Cohnella herbarum: one gene and its partner. The protein of the gene in region 1 interacts with the protein of each later gene in a pairwise test. Links are inferred from orthologs where the notes say so. Each region holds a gene or a part of one and is shown on either strand. Other genes may lie near its edges.

Evidence for each region.
Region 2: the proteins of ligA (region 1) and leuS interact in binary tests that used the Escherichia coli proteins (3 or more experiments, as listed by UniProt). The link is inferred for Cohnella herbarum from one-to-one orthologs.

Annotation. Positions count from the first base shown.
Region 1 is NZ_CP051680.1:4,558,551-4,565,282, forward strand. Bases 1,842-4,826 are described here. They hold ligA (NAD-dependent DNA ligase LigA), read right to left. Parts: upstream 4,356-4,826; coding sequence 2,328-4,355; downstream 1,842-2,327. Other genes in these bases: HH215_RS19475 (glycosyltransferase), read right to left, coding at 1,842-2,111; HH215_RS19485 (hypothetical protein), read left to right, coding at 4,526-4,826. Also shown: HH215_RS19470 (class I SAM-dependent methyltransferase), read right to left, coding at 482-1,081; more of HH215_RS19475, read right to left, coding at 1,113-1,841; more of HH215_RS19485, read left to right, coding at 4,827-4,894; DNA helicase PcrA, read right to left, coding at 4,948-6,732. UniProt on the Escherichia coli protein: DNA ligase that catalyzes the formation of phosphodiester linkages between 5'-phosphoryl and 3'-hydroxyl groups in double-stranded DNA using NAD as a coenzyme and as the energy source for the reaction.
Region 2 is NZ_CP051680.1:2,473,210-2,480,024, forward strand. Bases 1,612-4,679 are described here. They hold leuS (leucine--tRNA ligase), read right to left. Parts: upstream 4,330-4,679; coding sequence 1,894-4,329; downstream 1,612-1,893. Other genes in these bases: comER (late competence protein ComER), read left to right, coding at 1,612-1,720. Also shown: HH215_RS11185 (homocysteine synthase), read right to left, coding at 1-107; HH215_RS11190 (ComEA family DNA-binding protein), read right to left, coding at 192-776; more of comER, read left to right, coding at 887-1,611; HH215_RS11205 (TetR/AcrR family transcriptional regulator), read right to left, coding at 4,810-5,427; HH215_RS11210 (MMPL family transporter), read left to right, coding at 5,571-6,815.

The DNA of each region.
Region 1 (6,732 bases):
CACTTTGTTGGAATGCGTTGAAAAATAGGCGGCTTCCTCATGGGCGAACGGTCTAGAGCTTCGATGGTCGCCATGATTGATGTTATTTCTATAGAAGCTGATGTATTGCTGCGACTTGCCTAAAGCGCAATTAAAGACCAAGACGTTACTAACCTCGTTCAAAGCGATGTTCATATTAAGAAGAGAGAAATTCAGAGGATCCGGCTCGAAAGCATAGATCGTAGCCGTCGGTTGACATTTAGCCATAAAAACAGCCGTCATGCCGATATTAGCGCCAGCATCCAACACGCGTGCGTGCGGCTTCAAATGACTTTGCAGAACTTCAAGATTGATATCCCAAGAAATGCCCATTCTTATATATTTACCGACTGCCAAGTCATCGCGATGAGTCAAGAAACTTAACGGAATTCCGTTGACCACGAGATCGGTCTTAATAAATGGCAACACGCGGCGGTTCCTCCTTCCTAGCTAACGCGGGGATTTATCTCCCCTCGCCGTAAAATTGAAAACACAATGTCCCGCCGTCGATTAAACAAATATGATCGCCTTCGGCGTTGTTCATGCTGTTGATTGCCGCCGATACGCTAGGAACTAACGGATTTCCGAAGTCGTGCCAACAAATGATCCCTCCTTTTTTTACCGTTTGCCGAGCCAGAATCGTATCCAATATCACTCCGTTAAACGAATGGTCGCCATCGATAAAGATCAAATCCGCTTTCGGAAGATCTAGCGCCGTTAAGTCTCTTGAACCGTTCGGCGTTACGATGAGACTAACCCGAGGATCATGATGGACCAACTCGCCTGCGACGATGGGGATTTCGCCTTGTTGGATCGGTAAATTCGTTAATGCGGTCGGAGCGATGTCGATTCCGATATAATTTCTAATCGAAGGACTGTTGCCCAGAATGCATCTCGCGGTTTCGCCGCGCTGAATGCCGATTTCAATAAACGTCTCTATATGAAAAGTTCGCGAAAAAGCGATCAAAGCTTCAACATCATGACCGACGAATATAGGAGCATCCCCTTGGAAATGACCATCCCCGAATATTTTAAAAAAAGTATCTCTTAATATCACGCTCATCCGAAGCCCTCCAAATCACAATTTAGCGCCCTCATCCCATTTCCAAAAAATTTTTCCACTTCGACTTAACGGTTTCCTTCCCGAATAGCTGAACCGCCTTGCGTCTCGCGTTCGAGCTAACGTATTTCGCATACTCATAATTGGATAGCAATGTGAGTATGTACGCTCTTATCGCGGCGATATCATCGGAAACGAACCCGTCTACCCCATGTTCGATCAAATCGGGAATTTCAAAGGTTTTTTGTTGAAGCGTAGGGTTATTGCCTGCTACTTCTCCCACCGAAACGATCGGAATGCCAGTCATGAAGGCTTCGATAAAACCGAGAGTATAGCTGGCTATTCTAGTTCCGGTATATAAAAACACTCGATTTTCCCTTAACTCCCGCTTCATGAGATCATAGCTTAAGAAACCGGCGTTTTCGGGCACGTTATCGTTAAGCGGGCCGAACAGCTTAACGGGCAGACCGTCGCAGGCTTGATGGAAAAATTCATAATTCAGCGCTAATCCTCTATATTTCATTGCCTGATTCATAGCCATCACGGTACCGCTAGTGCCCGTCCATCCGCAATATTCGTTAGGGTCCTTGTAGAACCTAATGACTGCGTCTTCGCCGATATAATTCGGGATTTGTCTTTCTCTGGGCGAATATCGGACAATCTGCAAACCTTGCTGCCGATAGGGGGAAAGCATGCTCTCTTGCAAAGGCTCGGATTGGCCGATCGATCTCCATATGACTCTTTTGTGTTTAATTTTATCCCAATTGTTCGTAATAAAATGAACCATATGCATAACGATAATGACGTCTTTATCTTCGATCATATCGGGATGTAAATGACTTGCGGGATGCCGATTGGCTAATTCGGCGAATGCGGGGTCATATTTCATCTCTGGAATGGCGGGACGATATGCATTGTCGACGTGCGGATTGATGTAACTTCCGTGGGAGTAGCATTCATGGCCTAACTCGGTAAATAACTTCAATTCATCGTACTCAAGCACGCCATGAACGGATAAATACAAAATTTTCAAGCATATCCCCCCTTCCTATCCAAACCATCATATGAAGCGCTGCATTGAAACGCTTATTTCTTAGCCCTGTTTTCAAATCGTATTTTAAGTATTGTTATATAATTATATAATGAACCGATAATGTGTCTCTAAAAAAAAGCTGCCCCTAGAGTATTAACCTAGAGACAGCCTTTGAAATTGAGTTAATAAATCGGGTTCTACGTTGACACTCGCAGTCTAAATAGTTCCGCCTAACAAACGTACCAATTCCGCCTCGTCCTCGAGTACCGGAACGCCGAGATCGCGAGCTTTGGTCAGCTTGCTTCCCGCGCTTTCGCCGGCAATGACCAGATCCGTTTTCTTGGAGACGCTGCCGGATACCTTCGCTCCCAACGCTTCCAGCTTCTGCGCGGCCTCGTCTCGCGTCATGACGGATAACGTGCCGGTCAACACGACGGTTTTGCCGAATAACGGATGACTTGCATCCGCGGCTACCGCTGCCGGCATAGACGCTTCCGCCTTCACTCCGAATTCGCGCATGCGCGCGATGCTCTCTTGAACGAGAGGATCGCGGAAGAAGGAGTGGATACTCTCGGCTACGATCCCGCCGACATCCGGCAATCCGACTAACTCTTCCGCCTCGGCAGCCATTAACCGATCCAAATCCCCGAAGTGATCCGCCAGCATTTTCGTCGTTGCTTTGCCCGTATTCGGAATGCCAAGCGCATTGAGGAAGGAAGCAAGGCCGCGCGACTTGGATTTCTCAAGCGCAGCAAGCAAGTTCGTGGCCTTCTTCTCGCCGAATCGCTGAAGCTTAACCAGATCGTCAAATCCAAGACCGTATAAATCAGCAGGCTCGCGTACGTTCAACTCGTCATAGAGCTGCTCCGCGGTTTTGCCGCTGAACGTCTCGATATCCATGCAATCGCGAGATGCAAAATGGGTGATCCGCCCGATGATCTGCGGCTTGCAGCCCAGCCGATTATTGCAGAACAAGTGCGCTCCGCGCATCTCCAGAGGCGAACCGCATCCCGGACAGACGACGGGAACCTCGATCGTTCCGCCTTCTTCATCGTCCGCTTTGCCAAGAATCTCGGGAATGACGTCGTTCGAGCGACGAATGAACACGCGAGTCCCGAGCGCATGGGACAAATTTTTGCGCTCGATGTCTCCGATGTTGTTCAACGTACAATTCTGTACCGTCACTCCGGCAAGCTCGACCGCTTCGACGCGAGCGAGCGGGGTCACTTTCCCCGTCCTGCCCAACTCCCAAGATACCGATTCCAATACGGTCGTCGTTTCCTCGGCCTCGAATTTGAACGCTACGGCCCAACGCGGGAATTTATCCGTATACCCAAGAGCTTCGCGCGTCCTCATGTCGGTCAGCTTGATTACCGCACCGTCGATAAGATAGTCTAGCTGGTTTCGCCTCTCCACGATCGCGCTTAGCTCTGCGATCAGATCTTCGATCGTAGAGAAATAAGCGATATAAGGATTAACCGGGAACTTGTTATCGCGCAGGAACGCCATCATCTCGCGATGGTTGCCGAAAGAAACTCCCTCCGAATATCCGATGTTGTAGAAGAAGGCGTCCAGTCTCCGTGCGGCCGTGATCTTAGGGTCCTGATTACGCAGCGCTCCGGCGGCTCCGTTGCGGGCGTTCTTGAGCGGTTCGGCTGCCGTCTTGTTGTATTCTTCAAGCACGGACAAGCGCATGAAGCCTTCGCCCTGCACTTCGATCGTTCCGCCTTCGAATCCGATCGTCAGCGGGATCGTACGAATCGTGCGAGCCTGGGCGAGGATTCCTTCCCCGACTTCTCCGTTCCCCCTCGTTGCCGATTGCGATAGCTCGCCTCCGCTGTAGGTCAAATTCAACGACAAGCCGTCGAATTTCAGCTCCAAGACGTACTCGGCGGGCGGGAGGGGCTCATTCGGATTTTTGGCATTGTAATCGGCGATCAGACGATTAGCCCGGGCCGCCCATGCATTCAAATCCTCGATATTCTGCGCTTTATCCAAGCTCCACAACCGGGATAGATGACGGTGAGGCTCGAATGCTTTCAGAATATCGTCGCCGACCCTCCGCGTAGGAGAATCCGGCAATACGGTTCCGCTCTCCGATTCCAAGCGGGTTAATTCATCGTAAAGAACGTCATACTCTTTATCGCTGATCGTTGGATTGTCTTCCGTATAGTATCGGTGGCTATGCGCGTTGAGCTCAGCGACGAGCTCCCGCATCCGCTCCAGGGATTCCTTGTGCGCCATTCCTTTTTTACCTCGCTTTAATATGAAGATAGTAGGCTTCCCCACTAGTCTATTTCAGCGCCAGAACAGTGTCAAATCGCATGCGCAAAAGAGTTCATGGCCTGCCTCTTGTTTCAGCCCGACTCTCGGCGTTTAATGAAGGGTACCACATCACAGAGGAGGTGAGGAAGATGGATAAAGAGCGTTATTACGTCTCCGTCTCCACCTATATGGTAGGCAAAGAACCGTCGTTGACGGATCAGTTCATCGTACTGGCTACCGAAGACGAACGCAACCACTTGCTCGCGCTGCTGAGCCGGGAACAGCAAGCGATGGAGCAAATGTATATCCGGGAACAACTTCCGTACAAATCGGCGGATTACGATAAAATGGCAACCGGATATAACGGTAATAGAACCGAAATCTATCGCTACATCTATAAGATCGGCACGATCGAGACGAAACGGCATATCGAATACATGGATGTTCTGCCGCAAACGCGAACGCGGGATAACCCGCGCGAACGCAACGGCACACAAGAGAACGGAAAATCGAAATAAAAGCGGGCTCTCGGGAGCCCGCTTTTCGAATCGCCTCATTACGGCGATTTTTATTATATTTTCGTCACCGGGGCAAATGCGGCCAACAACCGCTTAACGCCGGTAGGCGCAGGAAACGCAATTTGCAGCTCGGCATCGTTGCCCGTCCCCTTCACGGCAACGACCGTGCCGACGCCCCACTTCGCATGCTGAACCTTATCTCCGGCCACGATGGCCATTCCGTCCCCTACGGGCTTGGAAGCGGAAGGCGTCTGCGGTCGAACGACCGAAGCGCCGCTACCTCCGTTCGTCGGAGCAATGGTCGGCCTAGCGCCGAACCCTGAAGGCGGATACCCCCCTCCGGCGGAACTCGGCGAGGCAGAACGCGCACCATATCCGCCTCCGCCGCCGTTACCTCCGCCTAAGCGGGAGCTGTAACCCCCGTAGGATCCCGAGCGTCCTCCTCCGGCAGGCTCGACCGCTTCCTTCAGTTCGCTCGGAATTTCTTCCAGAAAACGCGAAGGCGCATTCGTGCTCGTCCGACCGTACAGAAGTCTCATTCGGGCGCAAGTTAAGTAAAGCTTCTTCTCCGCTCGCGTAATCCCCACGTAAGCTAGCCTGCGCTCTTCTTCCATCTCCTCATTGTCCATGAACGAACGGCTGCTCGGGAATAACCCCTCTTCCATTCCAACGATGAACACGATGGGAAACTCCAAGCCTTTGGCGCTATGCATCGTCATGAGAGTGACCGCGTCTCCGCTGTCTTCATCGTCGTCGTCCATCGAGTCGATGTCCGCAACCAAAGCCAATTCCGTCAAGAAAGAAACAAGCGACTTGTCTTCGTTGCGTTTCTCGAACTCTTGCGTTACCGATAGGAACTCTTCGATATTTTCCAGCCTCGACTTCGATTCCAACGTGTTCTCGCGCTGCAGCTCTAACCGGTATTCGGTGAGCTCGAGCAACTTCTCCGTCAGTTCCGTCACGGATAAATATTCGACCATTGCGCTTAGGTTACGAATGAGATCGCGGAATTCCGATAATGCGGCCTTAGCGCGGGTCTGAATGTCCAAATGATACAGCCCGTCGCCAAGCAAGCCGTCTCCTTCGTTCAGCACCTTAAGCATCGACACCCCTTTACGGGTCGCTTCTTCCTGAACCTTAGCCATCGTCGTATCGCCTAAGCCCCTCTTCGGCACGTTCACGATCCGGTTAAGGCTGTTATCGTCATCCGGGTTGGAAATTAATCTAAGATAAGAAAGAATGTCTTTAATCTCTTTGCGATCGTAGAACTTGATGCCGCCGACGATCTGATAAGGAATCTCCGATTTGATCAGAATTTCCTCCACGACCCGGGACTGCGCATTGGTCCGATAGAGAATCGCATGATCTCCGTAACGGCGAGCGTTTTGACGGTTTTTGCGAATTTCGCCGGCAATGAAGTAACCTTCCTCATGCTCGGAATCGCCTTGATACACGATGATCTTGTCTCCGCCGTTCTGGTCCGTCCACAAGTTTTTCGCTTTGCGACCCATATTGTTCTTAATGACCGCGTTAGCCGCGTCCAGAATATTAGAGGTCGAACGGTAATTCTGCTCGAGCAAAATGCTCTGCGCTTCCGGATAATCGGCCTCGAAGTTCAGAATGTTCGTAATGTCCGCTCCGCGCCAGCGGTAGATCGACTGATCGCTATCCCCGACCACGCAGATGTTGTGATGCTTCTCCGCCAACATTTTACATAACGTATACTGCGCTCTGTTCGTATCCTGATACTCGTCGACGTGAACGTATTTGAATTTGTTCTGGTAAAACTCCAAAACTTCAGGAACGTCCTTGAACAATTGAATCGTCAGAAGAAGAAG
Region 2 (6,815 bases), 2.1 Mb from region 1 along the record:
GATGTCGTCTGGTAAATCGGTACCGCGCGGGACATCGTTGTCGGATCGATCTGTTGGCCGCCGTGTACGGCGAGTGTTTCCAATGAATAGGATGATTCTTGGCTCATTCAATAAACCTCCCGAAATAGATAATAATAGATTTCTTTATCATTTTCTCATATTTACGGCAAATGTTAAAGCATAAACGGATTTTATTTCCGGGTTGATACATCGACTAAGTCGGAAATCTTCTCGTATACCTTTGGTCCGATTCCCTTCACCTCAAGAAGTTGATCGATATTTTGAAAGCCGCCATGCTGTTCACGATAGGTTATGATCGCTTTTGCTTTAGATGGTCCGATGCCGGGCAACGTTTCCAACTGGGATTGGATTGCTTGGTTGAGATCAATAAGACCGGAAGAAGGAATCTCCGGTTGAGCGGCTACCGAGTGAGGCGGCGGAGGGCTTAAATCTGCGGACGATGCAGGCGACTCGGTGGTTATCGGGGTTACGCCGGTTTCACGGGATACATCGGCCGTACTTTCCGTGCGGCCAGACGGAAGCGGAGTATCGGACGGGGAATCGTTTGTCGACCCGGCAATAGGTTCAGTCGTGCTGGATCGGGTTGCGGTTAAGTCGTCGATTGCGTCTTCCAACGGTTCATTGACAGGTGACCAACCAGGTATGGATGCGGACGTCGATCCTTGCAAGAAAACATACCCGAGCAGAATCCCGCCCATGATGAGCAGGCTTATTGCGGTTATTTTTATCGAACCTATTTCCTTAACTTTTTTCATAATCAAACCTCCTGGTTTAGAATCGATCCGGGGAATGAAAAATCGTTCATGTCGGCCAAGCGCTGATTCATACAATATGAAATAGATAGTTCGTCGTGGGAGGGAATGGGATGAAAATCGGCTTCATCGGTGCGGGAAGCATGGGAAGCTTGCTTATTGGAGCATTCGTTCGCGCCGGTGCCATGCGGCCGGGCGACATCGTCGTCAGTTCACGAACGTATTCCAAGCTGTCAACGCTGGCAGATCAACATCCGGGATTACAACCTGTCTCTACTAATATGGAGGCGGCGAGCGGAGCCGATTATTTGTTCTTGTGCGTCAAACCGATGGATTTCCGTAAAGTCATCGATGAAATCTCGTCCGTGCTCACGAAAGATCAGATCGTCATCTCCATTACGAGCCCCGTAAAAATTTCATCGCTGGAAGAGCTGCTTCCGTGCAAAGTTGCCAAAATCATTCCAAGCGTCGTCAATGCCGTCGGCAGCGGAGCGTCTTTGTTCATGTGGGGCAATCGTTTGTCGGACGAGGATCAAACCGCATTATGGAAAATGTTCTCCTCCATCAGCCGACCCATCGTCATCATAGAAGATGAGGTCCGCGTTGCATCCGATATATCCAGTTGCGGGCCGGCGTTCCTTGCTTGCTTGTTAGAGCAATTTATCGACGCGGCGGTCATGTCTACCGGCATGGAACGGGAAACGGCTACCGAACTCGCCTGCGAAATGATGCTCGGAACCGCGCGGCTGATGCTGGAGCAGTCTTGCTCGCCGAGCGAGCTCCAAGCCAAAGTTTCCGTACCCGGGGGCATCACTGCGGCTGCATTGGAGGTGCTGCGCAAGTCTACCCGCGGCGCATTCCTGCAAGTGCTGTATACGACGCACGAGAAATTCGCCGAGGATCTGGATCGGGTCGATTCTTCTTTATTTTCCAGCGAACGTACGTGAACGGGTTTGAGCCAGGATTGAGCTTGAGTAAAATTCGCAGTTAAAAATAGGGTTTATCCATGGCGGGCGCTTAGTCCGCCTTTTTCGTGTTCGCATCCATGTTCATAAAAAAAAGCCGCCCGCTCCACCATAAAGTGGAGACAAGCGGCGTGTGCTTCACGCTGCAAAAAGTATTAGTTGGCGACGATGTTGACGAGTTTTCCTTTAACCGCGATAACCTTGCGAATCGTCTTGCCGGCGATAAGCTCCTTCACTTTCTCGGACTCAAGCGCCAGCGCCTGCATGCCCGCCTCGTCGAGATCGGCCGGAATGTTCAGGCGATCGGCGATTTTGCCGCTTACTTGCACGACGATCTCGACTTCGGCATCCACCGTGAGCGAGACATCGTATTGCGGCCACGCGACGTAGGAGACAGAGCCCGTGTATCCCAGCTTCTCCCACAGCTCTTCCGAGATATGCGGAGCGATCGGGGACAACATCTGAACGAAATGAGCCAACGCTTCCTTAGGCAACTTTTCCGTTTTGTATGCCTCGTTCACGAAGATCATCATCTGGCTAATCGCCGTGTTAAAGCGCAATGCCTCGTAATCCTCGCCGACCTTCTTCAAGCTCTTATGCCAAACTTTACGGAAACTATCGTCTCCTGCAACGTCTTGGATTTTACCGTTCAAATTGCCGTTATCGTCTACGAACAGTCTCCATACGCGAGCCAAGAAACGATAGACGCCTTCCACCCCGTTCGTGTTCCACGGCTTCGTCGCTTCGAGAGGCCCCATGAACATCTCGTACATCCGCAGCGTATCGGCTCCGAACTCTCCGACGATATCGTCCGGATTAATGACGTTGCCGCGGGATTTGGACATCTTCTCGTTGTTCATGCCGAGAATCATGCCTTGGTTGACGAGTTTATGGAACGGCTCTTTCGTCTTCACGACGCCGATGTCGTACAGTACCTTGTGCCAGAAGCGCGCGTACAGCAAGTGCAGAACCGCATGCTCCGCGCCGCCGATGTACAGATCTACCGGCAGCCACTCGGCTTGTTTTTCCGTCGAACAAATTTCTTTCTCGTTCTTCGGATCGATGAAGCGCAAGTAATACCAGCAGCTGCCCGCCCATTGCGGCATCGTGTTCGTCTCGCGGCGCGCCTTGCGTCCGTTGCGCGGATCGATAACGTTCACCCATTCCGTAACGTTGGCTAGCGGTGATTCGCCCGTGCCCGATGGCTGAATCGCTTCTACGTCGGGCAATAGCAACGGAAGATCTTCTTCCGGAATCGTATCCATCGTTCCGTCTTCGTAATGCAAGACGGGAATCGGCTCGCCCCAGTAGCGTTGGCGGCTGAACAGCCAATCGCGCAAACGGTACGTTACTTTGCCCTTACCATTGCCGTCCTTCTCCAGACGAGCAATCATCGCGGCGATCGCTTCCGCCGTGGACAACCCGTTCAAGAAATCGGAATTGACCAGTTTGCCGTCTCCCGTATAAGCCGCTTCGGCTACGTTTCCGCCCGCAACGACCTCAACGATCGGCAACCCGAATTTCTTCGCGAATTCCCAGTCGCGCTCGTCGTGTCCCGGAACGGCCATGATCGCTCCCGTACCGTATCCGCCAAGCACGTAATCCGCGATCCAGATCGGCACTTTGCCGCCGTTGACCGGATTAATCGCATAAGCACCCGTGAACACTCCGCTCTTATCCTTAGCCAAGTCCGTACGTTCTAGATCGCTTTTCCGCGCAGCCTGTTCAACGTAAGCTTCGACCGCAGCTTTCTGCTCGGAAGACGCGATCGCGCCTACCAGCTCGTGCTCGGGAGCGAGTACGCAATAGGTCGCTCCGAACAACGTATCCGGTCGAGTCGTAAACACCGTCAACGCGGAGTCGTGTCCATCGATGGCGAACGTCACTTCGGCGCCAGTCGATTTGCCGATCCAATTGCGTTGCATGTCCTTGATGCTTTCCGACCAGTCCAATTCTTCCAGGTCTTCGAGCAATCTCTCCGCGTACTCGGTAATTTTCAACATCCATTGGCGCATCGGCTTGCGAACGACCGGATGTCCTCCGCGCTCGCTTAGTCCGTCGATGACTTCCTCGTTCGCCAGCACAGTGCCGAGAGCCGGACACCAGTTCACCGGAACTTCCGCGACGTATGCTAATCCTTTTTTATATAGTTGAATGAAGATCCATTGCGTCCACTTGTAATAATCCGGATCCGTCGTGCTGAATTCGCGATCCCAATCATAGGAAAACCCTAGCGACTTAATCTGACGGCGGAAATTATCGATGTTTTCCACCGTGATCTCGCGCGGATGGCGACCCGTCTGCAGCGCATACTGCTCCGCCGGCAAGCCGAAGGCATCCCATCCCATCGGATGAAGCACGTTAAAGCCTTTCATCCGTTTGAAGCGACTGACGATATCGGTTGCCGTATAACCTTCCGGATGACCGACGTGAAGTCCGGCCCCGGATGGATACGGGAACATATCCAATGCGTAAAACTTAGGTTTTCCCGCTTCTTCCGTTGTGCGGAACGTTTTGTTCTTATCCCAATAGCTCTGCCATTTCGGCTCGATCTTCAGCGGTTGATAGCCTTGCCCGTTCTCATGCGACATGTGTGTTAACTCCCTTGTTATCATCTCTCTTGTTCTTGAAGCGCAAGCATAAACAGCCTACGCCGTCCTTTGGGATGGCGGGGGAGCGTTTATGTCGGAGACGTTTCAGTAAAGTAGAGCGAATTTATACTTTCTGAAAGGTCAACAAAAAACTCCCGCCTCTAGCGTTATCGCTAGGGACGAGAGTATAAATTCCCGTGGTACCACCCTAGTTGACGGACATCCTGCTTGGATTGCCGCCCACTCGTGCCTCGTAACGAGAGGAAACGCCCAACTTGTCGAACATCCGCATTCCAACGGCTTATTCGTTCGGTTCGGAGGCTCCAAGGCGAGTTCGTCGTTCGCGTTAACCGGCTTGCACCAACCGCCGGCTCTCTGGGTAACGTCTAACGAGTACTGCTCCTTATCACAGCCAAAGTATGCCATGATTATAGCCAATTTGCTCGATTCATGTCAAGCGAACAGCGCCGATTGCCCCGATCATCGGTTCGAAATTCCGTTCCAGAACACCCCGACGATCGCCGACGACAACTCTTGCGGGGAATATTCAGCATCGCCGACAATCTCCCGGTTCCCGATCATCAACAACGCGGCGAAAGCATGGGCAAGCAGCATCGGATTGCCCTCCGCGATATCCCCTGCCTCCATCGCTTGGCGGAAAGTAGCCGCCATAACCTCATGGATCTTATGCTCCGCCAAGCGGATATCGTCCCGCTGCTCCACGGTCAAGAAAGGAATGGCTTCCCTCATCAGACTCTCGAATTCCACATGCGATTTGGACATTTTCGTAAACGCGATCTGTTCGAGTCTCGTCCTTATATCCGGGTGAGCATCGATGATCCGTTGCGTAAAGAAGCAAATCCTCGCCATCATTTCCGTAACGGAAGTCGTGAAGAGCACCGCTTTATTCGTAAAATAGTAATAGACCGACGCCTTGGTCACTCCGGCTCGTTCCGCGATCATATTGATCGATACCGGCTCATAGCCTAATTCCATGAAAAGAACGGATGCCGTGTTCAATACTTTATCGCGCATCGAGGGTTGGTCGACGTTTCCTTTCGGCCTGCCGGGAGAACGCTTGGATCGGGGGGTCGTCATCGCGGTCCCCTCCTTTGTTCGGAAATTCGCCATTGCATAATTAACCTTCCGGTATATATAATTAATTTGCAACTCATCTTACGATTATATCCCAAATTCCAAATGCTTTCATCGTCGATTTTGTTAAGGAGGAACGAGATAACATGCACGAAAACCGAGGACTAGGAAAATGGGTAGCCGGGAAAAGAAGCAAGTGGATCACTCTGCTGGTTTGGATCGTCGCCGCCGGGCTTCTGAGCGCGCTGCTGCCGTCGGTCAATAATGAGGAAATCAATAACGCTCCTAACTTAAGCGACTCCAAGCCGTCGGTAAGAGCCGACGCCGTCGCGGAACGCGAATTCCCCAGCGGATCCGATATTCCGGCGCTTCTCGTCTGGCATAAACAAAGCGGGTTAACGGAATCCGACTTGCAGAACGTTCAGAAGCTGTACGGTCAACTCGCGGGCGAACCGGTTCCGCATCAGACTTCCGTCCCCCCTCTTCATCAGTTGCCGCTTCCTGCGTTGAAGGGACAATTATCGAAGGACGGCAGCACTTTCGTGTCTCCCGTGTTCTTCGGCAAACAAGCGGATGTCGACCAGTTGAAAGAAGGCATCGAGCAACTGAAAGAACAAACGAAAACGATATTCGGAACGGATCCATTCGCGACGGACAATCGTTCCGAAGAAGGATTAAGCGCCCGGGTAACCGGTCCGGTAGGCATTCAGATCGATGCGACCGGATTGTTCAAGAACGCCGACGTCAGCTTGATGATCGGTACCGTGTTGCTCGTGCTCGTCCTTTTGTTGTTGATCTACCGTTCTCCAATCTTGGCGCTAATGCCTCTGGTAGCGGTAGGATTCGCTTATGGGGTCATCAGTCCGATTCTCGGCTGGATGGCGCATGAAGGCTGGATCGTCGTCGACGGTCAAGCCATCTCCATCATGACCGTGCTGTTGTTCGGAGCCGGAACGGATTATTGTTTGTTCCTGATCTCCCGCTTCCGCCAACTGCTGAAAGTAGAGAGGGACAAAGGCAAGGCGCTGCTAGGCGCGATTACCGGATCATCGGGAGCGATCGCCATGAGCGGCTTGACCGTCGTACTATCCTTGCTTGCGCTGCTAGTCGCGGAATACGGTGCCTATCACCGATTCGCCGCTCCGTTCAGCATCGCGATATTGATAATGGGAATCGCTAGCTTAACGCTCGTACCTGCCATGCTGGCGATTATCGGGCGGAACTCGTTCTACCCTTTCGTGCCTAGGACGCCGGAAATGCTCCAAGAACGCGCTGCGCGAAAAGGAAAATCAGTACCGCCAGCCTCTCTTAAGAAACCTAGCAATTGGATCGGCAGAACCGTCGTAAGCAAACCATGGTGGATCCTCGGGATTTGCATCGTTCTCCTTGGC